DNA from 3 places in the Micromonospora sp. DT178 genome. Region 1 is predicted to be linked to each of the others. Evidence: riboswitches for the same ligand, from Rfam matches in the RefSeq annotation. Region 1 holds a riboswitch; each other region holds the start of a gene.
What was found. A riboswitch is a leader RNA that binds a small molecule or an ion and turns the genes downstream of it on or off. The one in region 1 is predicted to bind cobalamin.
Positions count from the first base shown of each region.

Region 1 (3,381 bases):
TCAGCCAGTCGTTCGCCCTCCTCGCCCTGGACCACACCTCGCAGGGCCCGCCCCCGGCGGCCGCCGCCTGGCTGGCCGGCACCCGCTGCCCGGACGGCGGCTACCCGGCGTTGCCCGCGCAACCGGTCTGCACCTCCGACGTGGACGCCACCGCGCTCGCGGTGCAGGCGCTGCGGGTCGCCGACCGCCCGACCGACGCCGCCGCCGGGCTGAGCTGGCTGCTGTCCGTGCAGCGCGCCGACGGCGGTTTCGCCAACGCCGCCGGTACCCCGAACGCCAACAGCACCGGCCTCGCCGCGCAGGCGCTGCACGACGGTCACCGACCGCTGGCCTGGGCACGGGCGCGGGTGTTCCTCGCCGGGCTCCAGGTCGGCTGCGCCGGGGCACCGGCCGACCGGGGCGCGGTCGACTTCGACGGCGGCACCTTCGACCCGGGCACCGCCGCCCGGGCCACCGGCCAGGCCGTCCTCGGCCTGACCGGCACCGGGTACGCCCGGCTGTCCGCGGCCGGCGCCACCCCGGGCACGCCAATCCCCGCCTGCCCGTGACCCGTCCCGTCGCTCACCCGATTCCAGGAGGAACCGTGTTCCGTCACCGATCCACCGTGCGCGCACGACTCGCCGGCCTGCTGGCCGCTGCCGTCGCCACCGTCGCCCTCACCGCCGTCGAACCCGCCCCACGGGCCGCGCAGGCCGCCGCCTGCACCGGCACCTCCGGCGTCACCGTCGTGGTGGACTTCGCCGCGCTCGGCGGCGGCGTCCAGGTCGCCTGTGCCCCGGGCGATCCGGCCACCGGGGTGGCCGCCCTCCAGGGCGCCGGCTTCACGGTGACCGGCACCCAGCGCTGGGGGCTGGCATTCGTCTGCCGGATCAACGGCAAGCCGACCGTCGCGACCGATCCGTGTGTCAACACCCCGCCCGTCACGGCGTACTGGTCGTACTGGCACGCCTCCAGCGGCGGCGCCTGGTCCTACAGCACGTCCGGCGCGAGCAGCTACAACCCGGCCCCGGGCACCGTCGAGGGCTGGTCGTTCGGCGCGGGCGCCCCGCCGAGCATCGCCGCGCCCTGACCGGAGCCGCACACGGCGTGACCGCGGTGCTGCACCGGGTGTCGGCCACCGCCCCTGGCGTCGCGAGACGTGCGGGCGGTACGGTGTCGGCACCCGGTGCACACCGGGTCCACAACTGCATACGTCCCGTGTGGGGGGAAGCCGGTTCGAAGCCGGCGCTGACCCGCAACCGTGAGCGAGGCTTCGGCCTCGCGAGCCGGAATGCCTCGCCCGGGACGAGCGGCTTCCACTGTCGAGGTTCACAGGGTGAAGTCCGGGCCACCGAGGCCCGCTCCACCCCGCTCATCGCATCATGCGAGCGGGGTGTCGCTGTCCCCGGGTGCTTTCCGGAGCTTCCACCGACCGCTCTGCGAAAGGCACCTCTCATGTCCCGGTCCCGCTCCCGGCGTCTCGGTGTCGGCGTGTTCGCCGCCACGGCGGCGACGATCGCCGCGCTCACCGCCGTACCCCTGACCGTCGTGGCCGCGCCCACCCCGGCCCACGCCGCCGCCGCGCGCGACGCCGCCTCCTGGCTGGCCGGTGAGTTCGCCGACGGGGTGCTGCCCGGCCCGCTCGGCGGCCCCGACTGGGGTCTGACCGTCGACGGGATCCTCGCTCTGTCCGCGACCGGGGTGGACGCGCCGGTCCGTCAGGCCGCGACGGCGCAGGTGGCGGCGCATGTGCGGTCCTACAACAGCTACGACGACTGGGGCATCCCGGGCTTCACCGACGGCGGGGCGACCGCGAAGCTGCTGTACGCCGCCTCCGCCGCCGGAGCTGACCCCACCGACTTCGGCGGCTTCGACCTGCGGACGGAGACCCTGTCGCTGGTCGCCGGGGCGGACGCGGGGCACCAGCGGGGGCGAATCACCAGCCGCACCACCGCCGACAGCGGCCCGGACGCCAGCAACACCTTCGACCAGTCCTTCGCGGTGCTGGGCCTGGCTCGCAGCGGCGACGTGCCGCAGGACACCGTCGACTTCCTCGTCCGGCAGCAGTGCGCGGCCGGTGGGTTCCGGCTCTACCCCGACACCGCCGACGGCCCGTCGCCGTCCTGCGACGAGCAGGCCGGCGCCACCCTCGACGTCGACTCGACCGCAATGGCCGTGCAGGCGCTGCTCGCCGCCGCTGCCGACGGCGCCACCGGCGCCACCGCGGCTGCCGGCAAGGCCGCGGACTGGCTGGTGGAGCAGCAGCACGCCGACGGGTCGTTCGGCGGTTCCGGCCCGACCACCGGCGCGAACTCCAACAGCACCGGCCTGGCCGGACAGGCTCTCGCCGCCGCCGGCCGCGACACCGAGGCCGCGCGGGCCGCGGGCGCGTTGGCCGCACTACAGCTCACCGCGGCAGACGGTGGCGCGGCCGCCGCCGACGCGGGCGCCATCGCCTACAACACCGACAGCCTGGCAACGGCCGTCGCGTCCGGGATCACGGACAACGAACGGGACCAGTGGCGCCGCAGCACCGCACAGGCCCTGCTCGGTCTCGTCCAGGTGCCGCTGGGGCGCATCGGCCTCGACCCGCCGCCGTCGTCCCCCGGGCCGACCCCGACCGGCACGGCCTCGCCCACGCCTACCGCCTCCCCGACGGCCACCACCTCTCCCACGCCCACCGGGTCACCGACGCCCCCCGTGCCTGCCAGCCCGACACCGAGCCCGTCCGCGACCACCGGGTCGCCGACGCCGTCCGCCATGGCATCGGCGACCGCCGCCCCGAGTGCGACCCCGACCACCCCCGGCCTCGGCGGGCTGCCGACGACCGGCGCGGCGATCACCAGCTATGTGCTGATCGCGTTCCTGCTGGTCGGGGGCGGGGTGCTGCTCCTCGTACTCGGCCGTCGGCGGGCGGCATGACCGTCCGGGCCGCCCGCGCCGGTCTGGTCGTCGCCCTCACCGCCGCCGGCACGATGGTCGGATCGGGCACCCCCGCCAGGGCCGCCGGCTCGGCCGGCTACTGCCCGGACGCCTCCGGCGTCACGGTGGTGGTCGACTTCAACGAACTCGGCGGCGGGACCGTGGTGCGGTGCGCCCGGGGCGAGCAGTCCACCGGCCTGGCGGCGCTCAAGAACGCCGGCTTCCAGATCACCGGCACGCTGCGCTGGGGCGAGGGGTTCGTCTGCCGGATCGAGGGAAAGCCGTCGACGGCGTCCGAGAAGTGCGTCGACACGCCGCCCGCCAGCGCCTACTGGTCGTACTGGCACGCGGCCAGCGGCGGCAGCTGGACGTACAGCGACAAGGGTGTGCTCAACCGCAAGCCGCCGGCCGGCAGCTTCGAGGGTTGGTCGTTCTCCCTCAACCGCGATGCCAGCGACGCGCCCCGACCGGGCGCGGCGC
Region 1 is NZ_JBNCKV010000004.1:171,300-174,680, forward strand. It holds gene ACLQ22_RS09520 (prenyltransferase/squalene oxidase repeat-containing protein) at 1-548, shown strand, start outside; gene ACLQ22_RS09525 (hypothetical protein) at 584-1,069, shown strand; cobalamin riboswitch at 1,158-1,297, shown strand; gene ACLQ22_RS09530 (cell wall anchor protein) at 1,435-2,901, shown strand; gene ACLQ22_RS09535 (hypothetical protein) at 2,898-3,381, shown strand, end outside.

Region 2 (3,381 bases), on a different contig from region 1:
CCGTGGCGACGGGCGTGGCCTCGATCGCGCTCGTGGTCGCCGCCGCCTTCCTGCTCGGTGTCGGCGAGACCCTGCGCGACACCGCCGCCCAGACCGCGATCCCCCGACTGGTGGACGACGCACAGTTGGAGCGGGCCAACGGCCGGCTGGTGGCGGGTGAGATCGTGGGCAACGAGTTCGTGGGTCCGCCGGTCGGGGCGATGCTGTTCGTCGTCGGCGCGGCGCTGCCCTTCGCCGTCAACGGCGCCTCGCTCGCGCTGGCCCTCATGCTCGTGCTGTCCCTGCCGCTGAGCCTGGCCCGCCCCGGCCCGGCACGGTCGGGCGCCGACGGGGACGGGCGGAGCGCCGCCGCCGCCGACCCGGCCAGGCGCGGGGCGCTCGCCGGGCTGCGGTGGCTGGCCCGGCAACCCGTGCTCCGTACGCTGGTGGTCGTCGGCGCGGCAGTCGCCGCCGCGGACAGCGCCTGGTTCGCGATCTTCGTGCTGTACGCGCGGCAGAGCCTCGGTCTCGGCGCGCTCGGCTTCGGCCTGCTGCTGGCGACCGGCGCGGCCGGCGGGCTCGCCGGCTCCCTCGTCGCCGACCGGCTGATCGGCCGGTTCCGGCACCGTGCCGTGCTGGCCTGGTCGATGGCGGTCACGGCCGGGACGCCGGCCCTCCTGGCCGTCGCGCCGCACCGGATCGCCGCGGTGGTCGTCGTCGTCACCACCAGCGCGTCGTTCGCGGTCCTCAACGTGGCCGCGCTGTCGGTCCGGCAACGCCTCGTGCCCGGCGACCTGCTCGGTCGGGTGGTCGCCGCCTCCCGGATGCTCTCCTACGGCTGCACCGCGCTCGGGGCTCTCGCCGGCGGGGCGCTGGCCGCCGGCCTGGGCATGCGGGCCCCCTTCCTGTTCAGCGCGACGGTGGCGGTCGCCGCGACCGCCGCCTGGTGCGTCGCGTCCCGCCCCACCGCGCCGGGCGATCCGGCCTGACGGGGAGGACGTCCGCCGGCCGCCCGGCGGGTGCCCGGACGGCTCGACGGGGTGACCGGCGGGAGCGGGAGGTGTTGACGTTGATCACCCGTGGGACGTCCAACGCCGAGATCGAGCGGCACCTGCAGCTCAGCCGGGGCACCGTGAAGACGGCCGGTTGCTGACGAAGCTGGCCGCCCGCGACCGGGCGCAACCGGTCATCGCGGGCTACGAATCGGGGCTCGCCGACCGGTGAGCCGACGTCGACCGTGGTCGAGGTCCCCGTCACCACGTCGGGCGGGCGGGGACGCCTCCCGCGCGCCGCAGCCTGCCTGCTCGGGAAGCGGAACGGCACGCGGGCGCCGGGGTGCGCGCGGATGCCGGGACGCTCGGCCCGTGCGCGTTCCGGGGCCGCCGTCGCCGTATTCGACGGCCCGAACCTTACATCGGCCGACGACAATGCGAAAGGCGTGCCTGAATGGGCGTCGCGATCGTTCCTCGTCGATCGATACGAGGTGCCGTGAGCCGGGGTGGGGTGGCGTTGACCGGCGGCCCGGGGTGTGGCAGCATTCGCGGCCTGACGGCAGTGAAGGAAGCCGGTGCGATTCCGGCGCGGTCCCGCCACTGTCACCGGGGAGCGATCCCCCCTCGCGAGTCACGGCCGTGCGTGCGCGGTTGGAAGGCCGGGGGAGAGCGTCGATCCGGGAGCCAGGATACTTCGGCCGTCGGAGTGATTCCAGGGCGTGGACACCCGAGGAGGACCCGATGACGCACCGCGTCTCCCCCATCGACGATCATCGTTGCATCGTGCCCGGCCGTGCCAGCGGCCCCGCTGGCGGCAGCTCTCCCGCGGGCGGCCGCATCGCCGCACAAGGCCGCATCGCCGCACGAAGCCGCATTTCCGCGCCGCCGGCCAGTCGCCGGGCCGCCGCGCGCCCGCCGGCCCGCACCGCGCCCGCCGTCGGTCGCCCGGCACCCGGTGGCGCCCGCACCGTGACCGGCCGGGTCGCCGCCGTGCCCGGCCGGGTTGCCACCGTGACCGGGCGCGCCCTCACCGCGTACCGCTGACGCCCGCACCGCGCCGCCCGACCCCGCGGGCCCGCCGGTGAGCGGGCCACCGGCCCGTCGTACCCGCTGAACCGCGCCCATCCCCGCATCGCCCGGTCGTCCCGCGTCGACCCGGGCGTCACTCTCCGGAGCTGTCCGTGCGCATCCTGCTGCTGTCCACCGCCGACACCGACCTGCTCGCCGCCCGCGCCAGCGACGCCGACTACCGGCTCGCCAACCCCGCCCGGGTCGCCGCCGACGCCGTGCCGGCGCTGCTCGACGGCGTCGACCTCGCCGTCGTACGCCTGCTCGGCGGCCGGCAGGCATGGCCGGACGGGCTGGCCGCGGTGCTGGCCTCCGGCGTGCCGACGGTCGTGCTCGGCGGCGAGAACGTGCCGGACGCGGAGCTGATGGCGGCCTCCACCGTGGCCTCCGGGGTGGCCACCCAGGCGCTGGCCTACCTGGTCGAGGGCGGGCCGGAGAACCTCGCCCAGCTCGCCCGTTTCCTCTCCGACACGGTGCTGCTCACCGGCGAGGGCTTCGCCCCGCCCGCGCCCACCCCGACGTACGGCATCCACGGCGAGCGGCCCGCGCGGCCGGACCGGCCGACGGTCGGGATCGTCTTCTACCGGGCGCACGCCCTCGCCGGGAACACCGGATTCGTCGACGTCCTCGCCGACGCGGTCGACGCGGCCGGCGGCGACCCGCTGCCCATCTACTGCGGCTCGCTGCGCGGACTCACCGCCGGCGCGGGGCCGCTCGGGCTCTTCGCCCGCTGCGACGCCCTGCTGGTCACCGTGCTCGCCGCCGGCGGCACGGTCGCCGCCGACGCCTCCGGCGGAGGGGACGAGGACGCCTGGGACGTGGGCGCGCTCGCCGCCCTGGACGTGCCGGTGATCCAGGCGCTCTGCCTGACCAGCACGCGCGAGCAGTGGGCCGCCAGCGACGCCGGGCTGTCCCCGCTGGACGCCGCGATGCAGGTGGCGATCCCCGAGTTCGACGGCCGGATCGTCACCGTGCCGTTCTCGTTCAAGAAGATCGACGCCGACGGGCTGTCCACCTACGCCGCCGACCCCGAGCGGGCCGCCCGGGTGGCCGGCATCGCCGTGCGGCACGCCCGGCTGCGGCACGTGCCCCAGGCCGACAAGCGGCTCGCGGTCGTGCTCAGCTCGTACCCGACGAAGCACTCCAGGGTCGGCAACGCCGTCGGCCTGGACACCCCCGCCTCGGCGGTGCGGCTGCTCGCCGCCCTGGCCGACGCCGGCTACCACCTCGGCGACGCGCCGGTGCCCGACGACGGCGACGCGCTCATCCACGCCCTCATCGCCGCCGGCGGCCACGACGTCGAGTGGCTCACCCCGGAGCAGCTCGGCGCCGCCGAGGCGCG
Region 2 is NZ_JBNCKV010000007.1:140,760-144,140, forward strand. It holds gene ACLQ22_RS15525 (MFS transporter) at 1-968, shown strand, start outside; gene ACLQ22_RS15530 (hypothetical protein) at 1,040-1,132, shown strand; cobalamin riboswitch at 1,537-1,666, shown strand; gene cobN (cobaltochelatase subunit CobN) at 2,153-3,381, shown strand, end outside.
Region 2: it holds a riboswitch for cobalamin, as region 1 does, so the genes downstream of both, cobN (cobaltochelatase subunit CobN) here and ACLQ22_RS09530 (cell wall anchor protein) in region 1, are expected to answer to the same signal.

Region 3 (3,381 bases), on a different contig from region 1:
GCACATGTTCGACAACCCGACGCTTCGGCGGCGTACCCTGTTGGCTGCCGTCGCCGGCGCCGCGGCCGTCCCCATCGTCGCCGGCCCCGCATGGGCGGCGTTGCCGAAGGTCTACATCGACCCGGGCCACGGCGGCACCGACCCCGGCGCGGTCGGCAACGGGCTGCAGGAGAAGGCCCTGACGCTCGACATCTCCCTGCAACTGCGCAACATCCTGCTGGCCAACTGGGGCGTCGACGTCCGCATGTCCCGGACGACCGACATCACCCGCAGCCTGGCGTACCGCACGGACGACGCCAACGCGTGGGGCGCGAACCTGCTCGTGAGCGTGCACATCAACTCCGGCGGCGGCACCGGCTTCGAGAGCTACCGGTACCCGACGGCGGGCGCGGCCACCGTCAACCTGCACAACGCGCTGCACCCGAGGGTGATCGGCGCCATGCGGACGATCGGCGGGGTCACCGACCGAGGGCTGAAGACCGCGAACTTCCACATGCTGCGCGAGGCGGCCATGCCCGCGGTGCTGACCGAGAACCTCTTCATCGACAGCGTCGCCGACTCGAACCTGCTCAAGCGGGCGGACTTCATCACCGCCGTCGCCCGTGGGCACGCCGAGGGCATCGCCGCCTACCTCGGCCTCGGCACCACCAACCCGCCGCCCACGGGCGGCACCATCGTGGACAACGCCACGGCGGGACGGTTCACGGCGAGCACCAACTGGGGCACCTCCTCGTACTCGGCCCAGCGCTACGGGGCCGACTACCGCTTCGCCAATCCGACGCCCGCCAGCGACGCCGCCTGGTTCAAGGTGAACATCCCGACGGCCGGCGACTACCGGATCGAGGTACGCCACCCGGCCGACCCCGGTTACAACAGCGCGGCCCCGCACGTCGTCGTCACCGCCTCGGGCAACCGCACGGTCAACGTGGACCAGCGCTCCAGCGGCGGCGTGTGGCGCTCGCTGGGCACCTTCGGACTGGCCGCCGGTGACCGCAACCTGGTCGCGGTGAGCCGGTGGACCAGCACCCCCGGCTACGTGGTGGCCGACGCCGTCCGGGTCACCAAGGTCTGATTGCACCGCCTGGGGGCGGACCGGGATCGGGTGACCACAGGATCCCGGTCCGCTCGCACGTCAGTGCCAGTTGTGGAACTCGAGCACCTGGCAGACCAGGACCGCGCCGCCGGTACGGGCCGACAGCTCCTCGGCGCGCAGCGCGACCGTACCGAGCGGACGACAGCCTCCGCGCCGCCGAGGGCGGGCATCGACGCGGACGCCGGGCCGGCGATCGACGGGCGTCACCCGGGCCGCCGATGACACGCCCGAGACCGACATGTGGCGTGTGACAACGACGCCAACCCTATATATGGTGTCGGCGCAGCTGGTTCGGCCGCTCATCCGGAGCGGTCGAGGCAAGAGGGAACCCGGTGGGAATCCGGGACTGCCCCGCAGCGGTGAGTGGGAACGACCGCCGTCATCAGCACTGGGCCGCCAGCGGCCTGGGAAGCGACGGCCAGTAGGAGACCGGCGAGCCCGGTCGCGCCCGCGAGTCCGAAGACCTGCCAGTGCGCCGTACGCCCGCATCCGGGTGTGCGGCGGTCCGAGGCCTCGTGGGACGGCCGACGCCATCCCGACGCGTGCCTGCGCGCGTCGTCGTCGGTGTCCGCTCCCCGCGTGCCCAGGAGTTCCGTCTGGGATCAAGGCTCGCGAGGAGTGAGTGGTGACAGTCACCGAGGTTGTTCCGGCCGACGGCACGGCGGTCGACGATGCGGCCGTGGCGGGCCAGCGGCGGCCGCAGATGCGGGTCCGCAAGCGCGACGGCGGCACCGAGGTGGTCGACGTCAACAGGATCGTCCGCGCGGTCGAGCGGTGGGCCGACGACCTCGCCGACGTCGACCCGCTGCGGGTGGCGACCCGGACGATCAGCGGCCTGTACGACGGGGCGACGACGGCCGAACTGGACCGGCTGTCCATCCAGACCGCCGCGGAGATGATCGGTGAGGAGCCGCAGTACTCGCGGCTGGCGGCCCGCCTGCTGGCCGGGTACGTCGACAAGGAGGTCCGCCGGCAGGGCATCGGCTCCTTCAGCGAGGCGATCCGGCGCGGCCACGCCGAGGGCCTGATCGGCGACGACACCGCGGCGTTCGTCGCGGCCCACGCGAGCGCCTTCGACGCCGCCGTCGACCCGCGCGGCGACCTGCGCTTCGAGTACTTCGGGCTGCGTACGGTCTACGACCGGTACCTGCTTCGCCACCCGACGAGCCGGCTGGTGCTGGAGACCCCGCAGTACTGGCTGCTGCGCGTGTCCTGCGGCCTGTCGCAGGCACCGGACGAGGCGATCGAGTTCTACCGGCTGATGTCGAGCCTGGCGTACCTGCCGAGTTCGCCGACGTTGTTCAACTCCGGCACCCGGCACACCCAGATGTCCTCCTGCTACCTGGTCGACTCCCCGCGCGACGAGCTCGACTCCATCTACCAGCGGTACGCGCAGGTGGCGAACCTGTCGAAGTTCGCCGGCGGGATCGGCATCGCGTTCTCGCGGGTCCGCTCGCGGGGCGCGCTGATCAGGGGCACCAACGGGCAGTCCAACGGGATCGTGCCGTGGCTGCGGACGTTGGACGCCTCGGTGGCGGCGGTCAACCAGGGTGGTCGGCGCAAGGGCGCGGCCTGCGTCTACCTGGAGCCGTGGCACCCGGACGTCGAGGAGTTCCTCCAGCTGCGGGACAACACCGGTGAGGACGCCCGGCGCACCCACAACCTGAACCTGGCCAACTGGATCCCGGACGAGTTCATGCGGCGGGTGGAGTCCGACGGGGTGTGGTCGCTGTTCGACCCTGACGTGGTGCCGGAGCTGCCGGACCTGTGGGGGGAGGAGTTCGACGCGGCGTACCGGGCCGCCGAGGAGCAGGGCCGCTACGTGCGGCAGGTCCCGGCGCGGGAGCTGTACGGGCGGATGATGCGCGCCCTCGCACAGACCGGCAACGGGTGGATGACGTTCAAGGACGCCGCGAACCGGCTGTGCAACCAGACCGCCGAGGCGGGCAACGTGGTGCACCTGTCCAACCTGTGCACCGAGATCGTCGAGGTCTCCAGCGACGCCGAGACCGCCGTGTGCAACCTCGGGTCGGTCAACCTCGCCGCCCACCTGGGCGCGGACGGCATCGACTGGGAGCGGCTGCGCGCCACCGTCCGCACCGCCGTGACGTACCTCGACCGGGTCATCGACATCAACTACTACCCGACGGCGCAGGCGGCGGCGAGCAATCCCCGCTGGCGTCCCGTCGGGCTCGGCCTGATGGGCCTGCAGGACGTGTTCTTCGCGCTGCGGCTGCCGTTCGACTCCCCGGCCGCCCGGGAGCTGTCCACCCGGATCAGCGAGGAGC
Region 3 is NZ_JBNCKV010000013.1:166,924-170,304, reverse strand. It holds gene ACLQ22_RS22875 (N-acetylmuramoyl-L-alanine amidase) at 1-1,072, shown strand, start outside; gene ACLQ22_RS22870 (hypothetical protein) at 1,133-1,300, opposite strand; cobalamin riboswitch at 1,364-1,578, shown strand; gene ACLQ22_RS22865 (ribonucleoside-diphosphate reductase subunit alpha) at 1,797-3,381, shown strand, end outside.
Region 3: it holds a riboswitch for cobalamin, as region 1 does, so the genes downstream of both, ACLQ22_RS22865 (ribonucleoside-diphosphate reductase subunit alpha) here and ACLQ22_RS09530 (cell wall anchor protein) in region 1, are expected to answer to the same signal.